DNA from 4 places in the Undibacterium sp. TC4M20W genome. Region 4 is predicted to be linked to each of the others. Evidence: predicted binding sites of a transcription regulator. Region 4 holds the regulator's gene; each other region holds the start of a gene.
The links. Region 4 encodes LexA, which represses DNA repair genes until DNA is damaged. Its sites were predicted from a motif close to ACTGTATNNNNATACAGT; they were not measured.
Positions count from the first base shown of each region.

Region 1: a site for LexA is predicted at 1,480-1,497, ahead of ACO0LL_RS20795 (VRR-NUC domain-containing protein). Genes of this name have one in related genera too.
Region 2: a site for LexA is predicted at 1,588-1,605, ahead of imuA (translesion DNA synthesis-associated protein ImuA). Genes of this name have one in related genera too.
Region 3: a site for LexA is predicted at 1,006-1,023, ahead of ACO0LL_RS19915 (DNA polymerase Y family protein). Genes of this name have one in related genera too.

Region 1 covers NZ_JBMPPI010000020.1:29,949-33,331, forward strand. The annotation lists gene ACO0LL_RS20795 (VRR-NUC domain-containing protein) at 1-1,455, opposite strand, end outside; gene ACO0LL_RS20800 (hypothetical protein) at 1,748-2,113, shown strand; gene ACO0LL_RS20805 (hypothetical protein) at 2,501-3,205, opposite strand; gene ACO0LL_RS20810 (hypothetical protein) at 3,202-3,383, opposite strand, start outside.
Region 2 covers NZ_JBMPPI010000003.1:248,232-251,614, reverse strand. The annotation lists gene ACO0LL_RS05600 (winged helix-turn-helix transcriptional regulator) at 1-445, opposite strand, end outside; gene ACO0LL_RS05595 (nuclear transport factor 2 family protein) at 511-999, shown strand; gene ACO0LL_RS05590 (hypothetical protein) at 1,149-1,376, opposite strand; gene imuA (translesion DNA synthesis-associated protein ImuA) at 1,615-2,343, shown strand; gene ACO0LL_RS05580 (Y-family DNA polymerase) at 2,276-3,383, shown strand, end outside.
Region 3 covers NZ_JBMPPI010000018.1:77,697-81,079, reverse strand. The annotation lists gene ACO0LL_RS19925 (PAS domain-containing protein) at 1-395, opposite strand, end outside; gene ACO0LL_RS19920 (thioredoxin family protein) at 430-897, opposite strand; gene ACO0LL_RS19915 (DNA polymerase Y family protein) at 1,243-2,400, shown strand; gene ACO0LL_RS19910 (substrate-binding periplasmic protein) at 2,423-3,196, opposite strand; gene ACO0LL_RS19905 (HD domain-containing protein) at 3,253-3,383, opposite strand, start outside.
Region 4 covers NZ_JBMPPI010000014.1:111,092-114,474, reverse strand. The annotation lists gene ACO0LL_RS17660 (hypothetical protein) at 1-414, shown strand, start outside; gene lexA (transcriptional repressor LexA) at 891-1,547, opposite strand; gene rpsF (30S ribosomal protein S6) at 1,813-2,181, shown strand; gene priB (primosomal replication protein N) at 2,210-2,509, shown strand; gene rpsR (30S ribosomal protein S18) at 2,519-2,803, shown strand; gene rplI (50S ribosomal protein L9) at 2,830-3,282, shown strand.

The sequences.
Region 1 (3,383 bases), on a different contig from region 4:
AAAACTATGCTTCAGATGATGTGGCGGTATGCACGCCAGCGCCATCTCCAGCAAGTCTTCAGACAACGTACTCCAAAACACAAAAGGCGATTGCAGGCCAGACTTGGCCGCATAAGTTTGCCGTATGGTCTGGTGATAAACACCCGACTCCAGTTGCGCAAAACAGGCCGCAAAATCATCTGCCCGCCGCGTTTGAAAATCGGCACTCAATAAATCCACAGGCTCACGTTGGAAAGGATGAAAAAAAGCCCCCGGTATCGCCTTGAAAATCACAGGCCAGCACAACAAACCAAACAGGGAATTGATAAGCGCATTCTCCACATAAAACACCGGCGCATCATCTGTATGCAAATGATCACGCACCACATACTCAACCACATAATCTTCTTGCGGGAAGGGCAGGCGCAAGGCCAGTTCTGTAGGTGATGTGCGGGCCGCTCTGGCAACTTTAGCCAGCCCAAGTTTACGACTGAGGCGTGGCGCGATACGCAACATCTGCTGATGTTCTGCCTCACTCTCAGGCGCTTGCTGTGCCAGCCTCAGCAAATCATAGGCAGCCTGTGTCTGTTCGCTTTTTTCCAGCACACGTATGGCCCGCAAGCGCGCTCCAGGGTAAGTGCAACCAGCATACACCTGCTGCGCCAGCGCCCAGTCCTTTTGCTTTTCCAGATGTTCACCAATCTGGTACAGCAAGCGGTTACGGCGGCTGGCCAGCCAGACATTGTCCAAGTCATGCAAACCAGCTAGTTGCGCCAGCACCTCAGGCACCGGCTGCTCTGCATGAAAAGCCTCACGACAGGCATACAAAGCCAGATAAGCATCAATGTCCGCACGACAGCCAAAGCCACGCGAGGCCGCAGAAAATTCCACCTTCTCATATTGAAAAATACCCAGGTCAGACAATACAAACTCAGACCAGTCCTGATACAGGTTACCAAAAAACAGCAGCCGCAAACGGTCACACAAATCCTTGTTCACAATCTGATAAGCCACATCGCCCACAGCACTGACAGCACCCGAGCACCACGCAGAAAAAGCCTGGCTAGCTATATACCGCAAGCTAAACAAGCCCAGTTGCTCAGCCTTGGGCAATTTCTTTTCGGCAGATGTCATCGCCAACACCAGCGCCAGTTCAGGCTTTTGCAGCAAATCAAACAAGCCCGCAATATCGAGCTCTGGATCAGCCTGCACCCAGCCCACATCCACCAGCGCCTGCATGGCCGCACAAGTCTCACCAATCTCGGTATACACCAGCTTGCTGGCCCTGAACACGCAACCCTTGCGCATCACCATCCGCACAAACAAAGCCCGCGACGCCTGCGGCAGGCTGCCAAACTGCGCAATAAATTCTTGTTCATCGCCAGCCAATAAATCCGCATAGCGCCCACCCACCCAGTCCAGCACGGCCTGGAAGTTTTCAAGGTAGTAAAAAGGATGATCCAGATTGGCAAGCATGAGGCAGGGGATAGCGTTTAAATAACTGTATATGCATACAGTTTAACGCAATGTAAGAGCCACAGTAAACCAACAAGCTAAATTGCAGGCTTAAGCGTTTACAATAACGGCTTGAAACTCCTTCCCCTTCAAGGGGATATTTGTGGGAATTCGCAAAACATGTTTTGCGCCACAAATATCTAAGCTGCATACTTGCAGCGCAGTGGAAGGCAGGGATGGGGATGGGTTTTCATCGCAGACCCAGTAGCAATTTAACCACTGAACCCCAACCAAACGCCAAAGAAGACAAAAAATGAACAAAGCCGAAGCCATCCAAATCGCCAACGATTCCCTGCAAGCCAACGTCCTCAACGAAGGCAACACCCAATTCTCCCAAGTCGTCCGCTACGGCAACGACGAAGGCTGGTGGCTCAACATCCCCCTGACCAACTTCAGAAAAGAAAACCACTTCCTCATCTGCAGCGAAAAAGCCAAAATCATCCGCCACCTGATGATCAAAGCCAACAACATCCTAAGCCCCGCCACCAAGTTCCGCGTTAAGGACGGCATCGCCGACATTTTCATCTCATCCGCCAACCCCAAGCGCCTGACTGATGTGCTGCAAGGCGGCAGCAAGTACAGTTTTAATAAGCATTTGGTGGATGAGCATAGGTATTGATAAACGGGAATTGCCATATCACTGAAAGCCAAGCAAGGTTATATTTTTAAGTAACCATTTCAGTCAATATAGGGCGTCAAACTACAAGCTGCATACAATAAGAGTGGTTACAATTTTTGTGTTGGCTTGTTACAGAATGGGTAAAAATTGTAAGCTAAGACTTTATTTAAACAACTCTATCCGGATTTTATGAGCCGGAATGTGAAGAGGGCCTTAGCCAAGAAGTGGGAAGTAGGCTAGGCAGACTGGGGTAATTCAACCAGTGACGACCCCGTCTATATCTTCTTAATACGAATACTATCTGTTTGTTTAAAATTTTAATTGTGGAATATTTTTTCGTTAAGTTTAAGTAAAAATTCGAGCTTTAAGTCAATTTTTTTTGAGAAGTTATCTCATGAATTGAGGAATGCCCATGCCAACTTCTACATAGCGGTCCACTAATAATTCCAACAATCCACTTCCATTTACGCAGTCCTCCAAATCATTACGGCTCAGCGAAATGATGAATTTTCCTTGGACCGCAAGTAGATGTAATAAATGTGTGGTGTTTGCTCCCGGCCCTTTTCTTGCAATTCCTTTTTTCGAAATCAAGATGCCAACTGAAGCTGAGTTATTTCCAAGTATCGTCGCTAGTTTCTCAACCCAATCCACGCTTACCCCTTTGTCATGAAATTTGCATTCGCAAATGATTCGATCTCCCCACTTTCGAATACTTGGGACAATACTTGCATTTGGCTGCAATGTTACAAGAACGTCGATCTGATTAACATCTGTGAAAACATTGTGTTTGGCCTTGAAACAAGTTAGGCCTTGAAGTAATTCAGTAGTCAATTCTTCAAATTTTTTCCCTTTACGCCCAGACTTGTCTGCTTGAAATTGCTTATTGCTCAATGGTTTATGCGCATCTTTATCAAAAATTTCTGCATCAATAGCATCCAATTCTGAAAGTAATTTTTTTACTTTTATACGATCAGTGCGATCTAAGTGCGCCCAAATTGCTTTATTGTCGATACCGTTCGTAGAAAGATAGCTGACAACACTATCAACTGTCGTTACTGTGTTGAGTGCAGTGGTGTTGGGCATTGTAGTCATTTGCCCTCCGCTTGTTTTACGAAGGCGACTTCGACGTTCTTGCCGTCGGTTGTATCTATGGTCTCTTCAAATTCTGTGGTAACTTCATGAGGAACGTCTGATAGAGACTCTCGCCAGTGATTTGTCATGTTATGTAGATTCGCATTTGTTCGAATTCTAAATCGCATGGCCACCTTAT
Region 2 (3,383 bases), on a different contig from region 4:
CACCGGGCCCAGCCTCAAATCGTATATCGTCAAGCTGCAGTTGTTCTTTGCAAGCAGCGCAAGCCGGTACGGCAGTCGTGACGTGACCACAATGTTGATGGCGTACCAGTAAGGGTTGTAGTCCTTCTGCGGTGCGCCATTTATCTCCCCAGGCAGTCAATGCCAGTAATACTGGATATAAATCCCGCCCTTGCTGCGTCAGGCTATAACGCCAGACACGTTTATCCTGCGCATCGGTATGTCGCTCGACAATGCCCTGCTCCATCATTTTTTTCAACCGGGCGGTCAGAATATTGGATGCCACGCCAAGATTGCGCTGGATATCATCAAAACGCTCAAACCCCAGAAACAGGTCGCGCAAGATCAACAATGACCACCACTCACCAATGACTTCCAATGTGCGGGCTATAGAACAGGAAAAATCAGAAAACGAACTGCGCTCCATAATTTAGCTTGCTTGATGCAAGTTAACTGTTTACATTACTTGCATTATGCCAGTGAAAGTTCACCATGTATGCTTATATCGTTGAGAACAAACTTCGTAAAACCTTTGCTGCTATCAACACAGGCGATGTCAGCCTGATGCTGGATAGCCTGGCTACTGATTTTGCATATCGCTTTGAAGGAGATTCGCCGATTTCTGGTTTGCGTAATTCACGCGTATCTATGGCTTTATGGTGGGAGCGCTTATACCGTTTGTTCCCAGGATTACAATTTGAAGTAAAAGAAGTTGGAGTCATTGGACCGCCCTGGAATACCCGTATTCATGCAGTGCTGGATTTCATTGTTCCGCACCAGCCGGATGGGCCCTACAAGAATGTAGTAATGCAATTCATGCGCATGCGCTGGGGTAAAATCACCTACGTCCATACACTGGAGGATACGCAGCGTTGTGGCCGTTATCTGGCGTGGAGTGCAGCACAGGGATGCGACGAAGCATTGGCAGCCCCTATTACCGATCAAACCTGGCCAGGTTCCGGGCCATTCTTGCGGGCTTAGATTTGAATATTGAGATCTTATTCTGATCTATATCAGCTAAACATTTACCCTCATGGGAGCAAACTGCTGCAAACACTCCCGCAATATCTGGGTAGCGTTTGCAGTAGAAATTTGTTCACTTCATTAACGGATAAATTGATAGCCTGAACTTACCAGTTTGCTTTGGACAAAATAACCAGCCACTTGCGCAGTACCAGCATTTCCAGATGCCCGGCCTGTATGCCTGTACTGCAATCAAGGACAGGATTGACATAGTAAGAACGCTGCCGGAAGTCGCGGCAGACAAAAATTTCGCGACGTCCCAAGCGCATCACAAAAGAGCTAGGTGCGAATTGCAGACTAAAGCGTGTATCAAAAGACTGTTCGAGGTTTGCCATAATTTCAATCTCCATATCGGTTGGTATGTGATAGAGGAACTTCATCAAAACAGCCATGCGTTCATCCATGGACGAACTTTAACACAAACTACTGTATGCGCAATCAGTATTTTAAAAACTGTGGTTTTCTCACCTCCCTGCAATTTCTTGCTCCAGTCACATAGCGCGGGCACATAAAATAAACTTTGAAGTCTGTCGCCATATTACATATACTGTATATTTAATCAGTATATGTAATATGACCCACGTTTCCTCACTTCCTCCTGAACGCATACACCCCGCATTATGGCGTGCATCGCAACTGGCGCGTGGTCAGGGTGGCTATTTGCCCAGTGGCTATGCAGAACTCAATAATGAACTGCCGGGCAATGGTTGGCCGCAGGGGCAATTAACCGAGATTTTGTTGCCACAGATTGGCACGGCCGAGCTCAGCTTGCTCAAGCCCGCCTTAAGCCAACTTGATGGTCGTCCCATTGTTTTGTTGACGCCACCTTATGTACCGCAAGCATTGGCTTTTGCATGTACAGGTTTGCAATCATCGCAGTTGATATGGATACGCTGTCAAAAGCATGTTGATGCCTTGTGGGCGGCTGAGCAGGTGTTGCGCAATAGCAGTTGTGGCGCGCTGTTGTTCTGGACATCCAGCATCCGCAGTGAAGCTTTGCGTCGATTGCACCTGGCAGCACAAAGCTCGGAGACTTTATTCTTTTTGATGCGTGACATGCGGGCGGCACAGCAAGCCTCTCCCGCTCCCTTGCGATTGAGTGTCCAGACCAGCCAATATGGTCTGGAGCTGGGCATACTCAAACGCCGTGGCAGCCAGCGCGATGCGCCGCTTGCATTGCATGTGCCCGATCATCCTTATTTGTATGCCTATGCTCATCCAGGCAAAGAAAAACTTGCGACAAACTATGGCAACTTGCCCACCACTGTGGATAGCCGTTCACCTGCCTTTACTCCAGCTTGAGGTGTTTGTCACTCCCTTGTTTGCTCAGCAAGAGACACAAGTCAGTGTGATACTCCATCAAGGTCGGGTAACGTCCATGTCTGAATCTGCCGATCAGGCTGGCATACGCTTGAATATGCGTGCGGGTGGCGTGCAAATGCTGTCTGCCGATGCTGATTATTATCAGCGTGATCACAATAAAGAAAAACTGGCACTGCAGGCAGTGGCAACTGCATTGCTGCAATACTCGCCACAAGTCTGTCTGGCAGAAGATGATTGTATACTGGTTGATATCAGTGCCAGTCTGAGTTTGTTTGGGGGTGTACGCGCTTTGCGTAAACGCATGCTGGAAAGCATGCGCATTCTGGGTTATACGGCAACGACTGGCATTGCTCCCGTTGCCAGGGCTGCCTGGTTATTGGCCAAGCAGGCATCGCGCAAATTACCCAGAGGGCAGCATGTCTTTAAACTGCAAAGATTGAGCCAGCGCCTGGATAGGCTACCAGTCAAATTGCTCACGGCAGCTCAGCCTTTGACTGAATTATTGCAGGGCATAGCCTGTTATAGCCTGCGGGATTTACGGCAATTACCCCGCCCCGGCCTGCAGAGACGTTGCGGCAAGGCTTTACTCATGGAGCTGGATCAAGCCTATGGTGAGCAGGCCGAAGTACACGAATGGTATCTGGCAGCCCCAGAATTCAAAGTCAAAATTGAATTGCCAGACCGTATAGAGCTTGCAGAATCACTTCTCATTTTTGCCCGCAGTCTGCTGGCCCAGTTGCTGGGATGGCTGGCAGCGCAGCAACTGGCAGTTACGCATATACACATGGAGTTATTGCATGAACGTGGTCGCCAGGCCATCCCGCCGACCATGTTTGATCTGCAACTGGCACAAGCATGCTGGCAAGAGTCGCATCTGCTGAGTTTGTTTAAAGAAAAATTCAACCAGCTCAAGCTGCATAGTGCCGCCATTGGTATGCTGCTGGAAGTAAAACAGACCATCTTGCGCGAAGCACAAAGCTATACATTATTCCCTGAACCTGGTGGACAGGCAAATGAAC
Region 3 (3,383 bases), on a different contig from region 4:
CTGCCATCAGGCAGGCGTTCAGGGGTGGCGTCGCCAACGACCCAGCGATCTGGCTGGCCATCTGCAATGATGCGGTATTCCTGGTGCCAGGGGCTAAGATCGACAAAGGACTTGCGCACGGCCACAATCATTTTTGGCAAATCATCGGGATGCACTTTGGCGAACATGAAGCTGGCATCTTCACGTAATTGTTCAGCCTTGACACCAAAAAAAGTTTCTACCGCTTCACTGGCATAGGGCAGGCAAAAACGTGCGTCCGGATAACGGCGGAACTGATAAAACATGCCCGGAAGACAGCGGGAAAAATTGGACAACAAGGCGTGACTGCGTTGCAATGCCGCCAGTTCAGTTTCTTCTGGTACAAGCTCGGCTGACATTGCAGGTAACTCAGACATGCCTGGTAGTCTTTTCCATATCTGTCTATGCTATTCAGCGGTAAAGGGCAGTGATTTCGTCAAAAAAATCATAGACGCCCTGCTCACTCATCTTGCGCGCATTCGACAATTCGCCACCTTTGGAGGCAAACAACACGCTATTGTCTGGCCTCAGCAAGACAGCAGCTGGTATGCCTTTCTTGGTAGGATTACCATAGAAATCCACCAGCTCCTTGTTTTTGTCAAACTGGCCTACGTTCACTTTGACGGTGATGAACTTTGTGGTCAGCAGAGGCTCATTTTTGCCATGCATGGATTTGTCGAGCTCCAGGCAATCTTTGCACCAGTTGGCACCAAAGATGACCAGGACTTTTTTATCGACTTTTTTGGCTTCTGCCAGCGCTTTGTTGATCGCGGCCTGGGCGTCGGCAGTTTCATCATAAGCCTGAGGTGGGGCAGCACTGGCCGGGCTGACAGCCAGTACCAGACTCAATGCAAAAAGCAGGGAAAGCAGTTTTTTCATCATTAATCCATTAGAAAACGCAGGAAAAAGCGACAAATGCAGGATGAGTCTATCTTAGCTTAAACAGTATGTGGCTGTAATTCTCTGTTTGATGAAAAATCGGGTTTTGCTGTATGTATGTTCAGTTATTTGTGCAATTCAGGATAAAATAGCTTATTCCTGTTTTTAATCCAGTTTTTGATCTTGTTTTTAATTTCGCTTTTTAATCTTATTAGTTCTTTAAGTGGCGCAGTTCTTGAAAATGTTTATACAGTGCGCAGTACGATGGCCTTGCTACCCGGCGGCATGCAATGATGGGAAGCACCATGCTTGCCATGATTTATTACAAGGCTATTGTTGATTGTCATGAATAATAAACCACGCCGGATTGCCCATCTGGACATGGATGCATTTTATGCATCTGTTGAATTGTTAAGATATCCAGAGCTTAAGGGGCAGGCGGTATTGATAGGCGGGGGCTCTTCACATCGTCCGATTCCCAAAGGGGATGGCACGCATGAGTTTTCGCGCATCAAGGACTATGTCGGGCGCGGTGTCGCTACCACCTCGACTTATGCAGCGCGGGCGCTAGGCATATTTTCTGCGATGGGCATCATGAAGGCGGCAAAGCTGGCTCCCGATGTTTATTTACTTCCAACGGACTTTGATTCCTATCGTCATTATTCCCGGTTGTTTAAAGAAGCGGTCGGCAAGATTGCGCCCAAAATTGAAAATCGCGGCATAGATGAAATCTATATCGACCTGAGCGACCATCCGCAAGAAACGCGTGAACTGGCAAGCAGCCTGAAGCACGCTGTCGCCGAAGCCACCAGCCTGACCTGCTCGATTTGTGTCGCTCCAAACAAACTGTTGGCAAAGATAGGCTCTGACCTGGACAAACCTGATGGCCTTACCATATTGAATATGGAAGACGTGCCAACGCGAATATGGCCCTTGCCCGTTAAAAAAGTGAATGGCATAGGGCCAAAAGCAACTGAGCGCCTGGCTAGCCTGGGTATCAACACTGTGGGCGAGTTGTCCAATGCAGACCTGGGGCTGCTGCAAACGACCTTTGGCAGTAATTATGCTGGCTGGCTGTATAACGCGGCGCGCGGCATTGATGACAGGGAGATTTCTACAGAGTCCGAGCCCAAGGTCATCAGCAGGGAAACTACCTTTGACCGCGACTTGCACGCCGTTCACGACAAGGCGGTATTGACCGAGATATTCACTGACCTTTGCACTCGCCTGGCAAGGGACTTAACAAAAAAGGGTTACCGCTGCAAAACCGTGGGTATCAAGATACGCTATACCGATTTTCGTATCTCTACCCGTGACATCACCATTCCTGTTGCCACGGCTGATCCTGCCGTCATACGCAGGACGGCAGGAGAATGTTTGCGCAGAGTGGCGCTGGAACACCGCTTTCGCTTGCTGGGCGTAAGGGCCAGTGCCCTGATCAGAGAGGCGGATGTCAGCAATGAGCGGCAAGTCAGCCAGGGCATGCTGTTTGATGACACTTGATTACTAATCTTTGGAATGAATGTTACGGTTGTGCACTCTGCATTTGCTGGAAATACAGGTTTTCAATTTTCCTGAGATTGAGTTTTTCCAGATAAGGATTGATGAGTTGTTGATATTTTAATCCCCGTTCATTACGCTGGAAGCAGATGTGCAGGGAAAAATTGATGACTTCTTTGGGATGGAAAATAATGCTTTCCTGCCCGTTCTTTAAACTGGTCTCAGTGATCAGCAACTGCCGCAAGACATCCTTGCTGATGACGACCACATCCACCCGCCCTGCCATCAGTTTGCGCAAATTGCTGATGTCTGATGGTGCCACATCAAGTCTCAATTGTTCTTTTTTGACCTGGGCATCAAATTCTTCACCATTGGCATAGTCTTGTACCACGCCTACGGTCAGGCCTTTCAGATCAGCATAATTTTTCCAGTCGAAATGCCTGTCTTTCAACGATGCCAAGCCGATGGCGCTGGTGCCCAGCGGCGCCGAGAAATAGCAGGTTTTTTCCCGTTCCTTTAAATAAAATGCAGGGAAATAGCCAGCGTAAGAAGGATCATTCTGCCCCAGTTGCACGGCACGGCTCCAGGGTGTGTAACTGATATGGGTGTCCATCCCCGCCTGCAAGGCCGCCGCTTTGACGATGACTGACGTCAAGCCTTCATCGGGCAGATGTGAGCCCACATACGGTGCCCACTCCAGTGAGGCGAGTTGCATGACAGGCCTGTCGGCGGCCAGAGACGACGCACCTGACAAACTGGCTGCGATGATAAAAAGAAAACGGAACAACCGTACACTCATGGCATAAGGCTAGCGTGGGCAAGAATTGAGTGTAGCGCAAGTATGCCTGGGCAACTTTAAGAGATAGTTACATACCTGCTGCGTTCCAGTCTGTCACTGCCTCCAGCGGCAATGGTTTCAAATACATCGTCAAGTGTGGTGAAAATATCCCAGTGCTCAACTTGCTTTTGCAGTGCGATTGCCTGTA
Region 4 (3,383 bases):
GAAAAAGAGAAAATGCCTATCCCCAAGCGATGGGCGCAAGCAATTGCGGATGCAGAGTTTGATCTGCAAATTGACACGGATTTTGATGTTGAAGAATTTTCCGGGTTTTTGCCCTGCATATACAAGGGTGAAGAAACTGGGTTCGAATATTTTTTCGAAGAGTTGGAAGACGATTTTTTGGACGAAGATGCGACACCGCAGCTTAAGGGTAGAGATTATCTGGTGACCTTTTCGACGCACAGTGATTTAACTGAACTGATAGCGTCGACTATTGCGTCAGCAGTCTTGTGTTCAATGTCCAACGGATTAATTCTGAATGATGAGGATGGACTACCCTTCATCAAGTCGCAAGATGCGATTGCCTATGGCAAGAAAGCAGAGGCTGAATTGATATTGGATTTGGATGGAGAATAGCTGACAGTATCCGGATAAATCAACTCAGGTCCTATGCAAGTAAGAATGCCTGTTTTTCTGTAAAAGTACGCTAGAAATGTTGCGATCAATATCGCTTACATGATCAACATCAATATCTCGGCAAGTATAGAGTCAGCGAAACTATAAGGCATCAATCATAAAGAGTGACGTAAAAGAGTTCATTAGTTATGTTATCGCGATGCGCGCTCGAAATGCTTTTAGCAGTATGAATAGTCTCGTCTTGCAAGGCGAGACTATTGGGTGGGCGTGGAGTAGTGTTTCGCGAACTTTTTGCTTCTGATCTTTGCGCTGCCCCAAGTAAATTCTGTTGGGGGTTGGCTGAGATTATGTCAACTCGCAAATTCAGCACGTGAACTGTTGATAGCAGGTGCATCCTTTGGCGCCACTATCAAAAAAGTTTGGGGACGAGCCGGGCGTGATCCGGATGAGAGGGGAGGATCACGCCCGGGCTGACCTCAAACCCAGTTGCGCATTAGGCCGACAGCCAGGCCTTCCAGCGCGAAATCTTCTTCCGTATCACCAATCTTGATCACAGGATAATCCGGGTTTTCTGGCATCAGCTCGATCAAACTGCCAGTTTTTTTATAGCGTTTGACGGTAACATCATCACCGAGGCGGGCAACAACGATCTGGCCATTGCGGGCACTGTCTGCCTTTTTGACTGCCAGCAAGTCGCCATCAAGTATGCCAGCGTCACGCATGGACATGCCACGTACCTTCAGTAAAAAATCTGGTTTGGCAGAGAACAGGGCAGGATCTACGTGGTAAGTCGATTCTATATGTTCACTTGCCAGTATCGGCGAGCCGGCAGCAACCCGGCCAACCAGTGGCAGGGCTAGTTGCAGCAGGGCAGGATGGGGCAAGGCCAGTTGCTTGCCTGTGATATGGCTGGACAACTCTGACTCCAGCAGGCGTATGCCGCGTGAAGTGCCTGCCGCAATTTCTATAACGCCTTTGCGTGCCAGTGCTTGCAAATGTTCTTCTGCCGCATTGGTGGAGCGAAACCCCAGTTCTGTCGCAATCTCGGCACGGGTAGGAGGAAAGCCCGTGTTTTGAATGGCGTCTTTGATCAGGTTCAGGATTTGTTCCTGGCGGGAAGTGAGTTTGAGCATGGCGTTTTCTAGTGTTAAGGTGCTGTATATACAAGCAGTCTGTATTTTTATACAGTAAAGCTGAATATGCAAGTCAAAATGACCGCAATTACTGAGAAATGTGAAAAAAATACCTCACTTACCTTCGGGAATTGGCAGATAAATAGCCTAAGTCACTGATCTAATTGATCAATATGAAAAACTGGGTTATTATTGTCGGCTTTCCTCTTCCCGCACTCGTCTTGACGCCGAGGCGGGCTATTTTTATTGTCCACAAGGAGAATATATGCGTCATTATGAAATCGTATTTATCGTACATCCAGATCAGAGCGAGCAAGTTCCTGCAATGATCGAGCGCTACAAGGCAAGTGTTGTAGCCCGTGGTGGTCAAATCCACCGCGTTGAAGACTGGGGTCGTCGTCAATTGGCTTACATGATTCAAAAATTGGCAAAAGCACACTATGTTTGCTTGAACATCGAATGCGATGCTGAAACTCTGCTCGAGTTGGAAACAGCATTCAAATTCAATGATGCTGTCTTGCGTCACCTGACAGTCAAATTGAAAAAAGCAGAAACAACACCTTCTCCTATGATGAAAGCTGTTCAGAAAGAAGATGCTGCAAAAGCTCAACGTGTTGAAGCGCCTGCTGCTTAATAATTGACAAAGGTCGCGTAAAAAAATAGTGAATCAGCTGAAGCTCGTAGCCCGGATTGTGGAAAAAAGCGCATTGCGCTACACCCCGGCCGGTATCCCGATAGCTTCTGCTACCTTGATGCATAGTTCAGAGGCTCGTGAGGCGAACACAGTTCGGCAGGTCGAGTTTGAAATTTCTGCGATGGCTGCTGGTGAAATATCCCAGCGTTTTACAGAAATTGCCTTGGAACAGCCCATGGAATTCACCGGTTTTTTAGCGCGCAAAAATCGCAATAGCAAAAGTCTCGTTTTTCACGTCACTGAATTCGAGACACATTTACTAGATTAGGAGCCAAAAATGGCATTCGGTAAAAAATTCGACAAAAGCAAATTGAAGCAAAAGCGTCAACAACAAAACCCTTTGTTCAAACGCAAAAAATTCTGCCGCTTCACAGCAGCACATGTAGAAAAAGTTGACTACAAAGACATCGACACACTGAAAGATTTCGTGCAAGAAAACGGCAAAATCATGCCAGCACGTTTGACCGGTACAAAAGCGCTGTATCAACGTCAAGTTGACACTGCAATCAAACGTGCACGTTACCTCGCGTTGCTGCCATACACTGATTTGCACACAGCGTAATTGACGACAAGGTAAAGGAGAAAAATATGCAAGTTATTCTGTTGGATAAAGTCGTTAATCTCGGCAATCTGGGTGATGTAGTTCGCGTTAAAGACGGCTATGCACGTAACTTTTTGATTCCACAACGTATGGCTCGTCGTGCTACGACAGCTGCAGTTGCTGAATTCGAAGCAAAACGCGCTGAACTGGAAAAAGCAGCAGCAGCCAAATTGGCAGCAGCTCAAGCTCAAGGCGAAAAACTGTCCGGTCTGACCGTACAAATCACACAAAAATCTGGTGTAGATGGCCGTTTGTTTGGTTCCGTCACTAATGCTGATATCGCTGAAGCCCTGACTAAACAAGGTTTCGCAGTAGAAAAAGCACAAGTACGTTTGCCACAAGGTCCGTTGAAGATCGCTGGCGAGCACAGTGTTTCCGTTGCTTTGCATACTGACGTTGTTGTTGACGTTAATGTTGCAGTAGTAGGCGAACACGCTTAATTTGCTGTCTTGGCAAATTCAAAAAAAAGCCGGGTTTTCCCGGCTTTTTTTATGTCGATGGCTGAATTTTGGGCTATTTGGCTATTTGTCACAAACTTGTC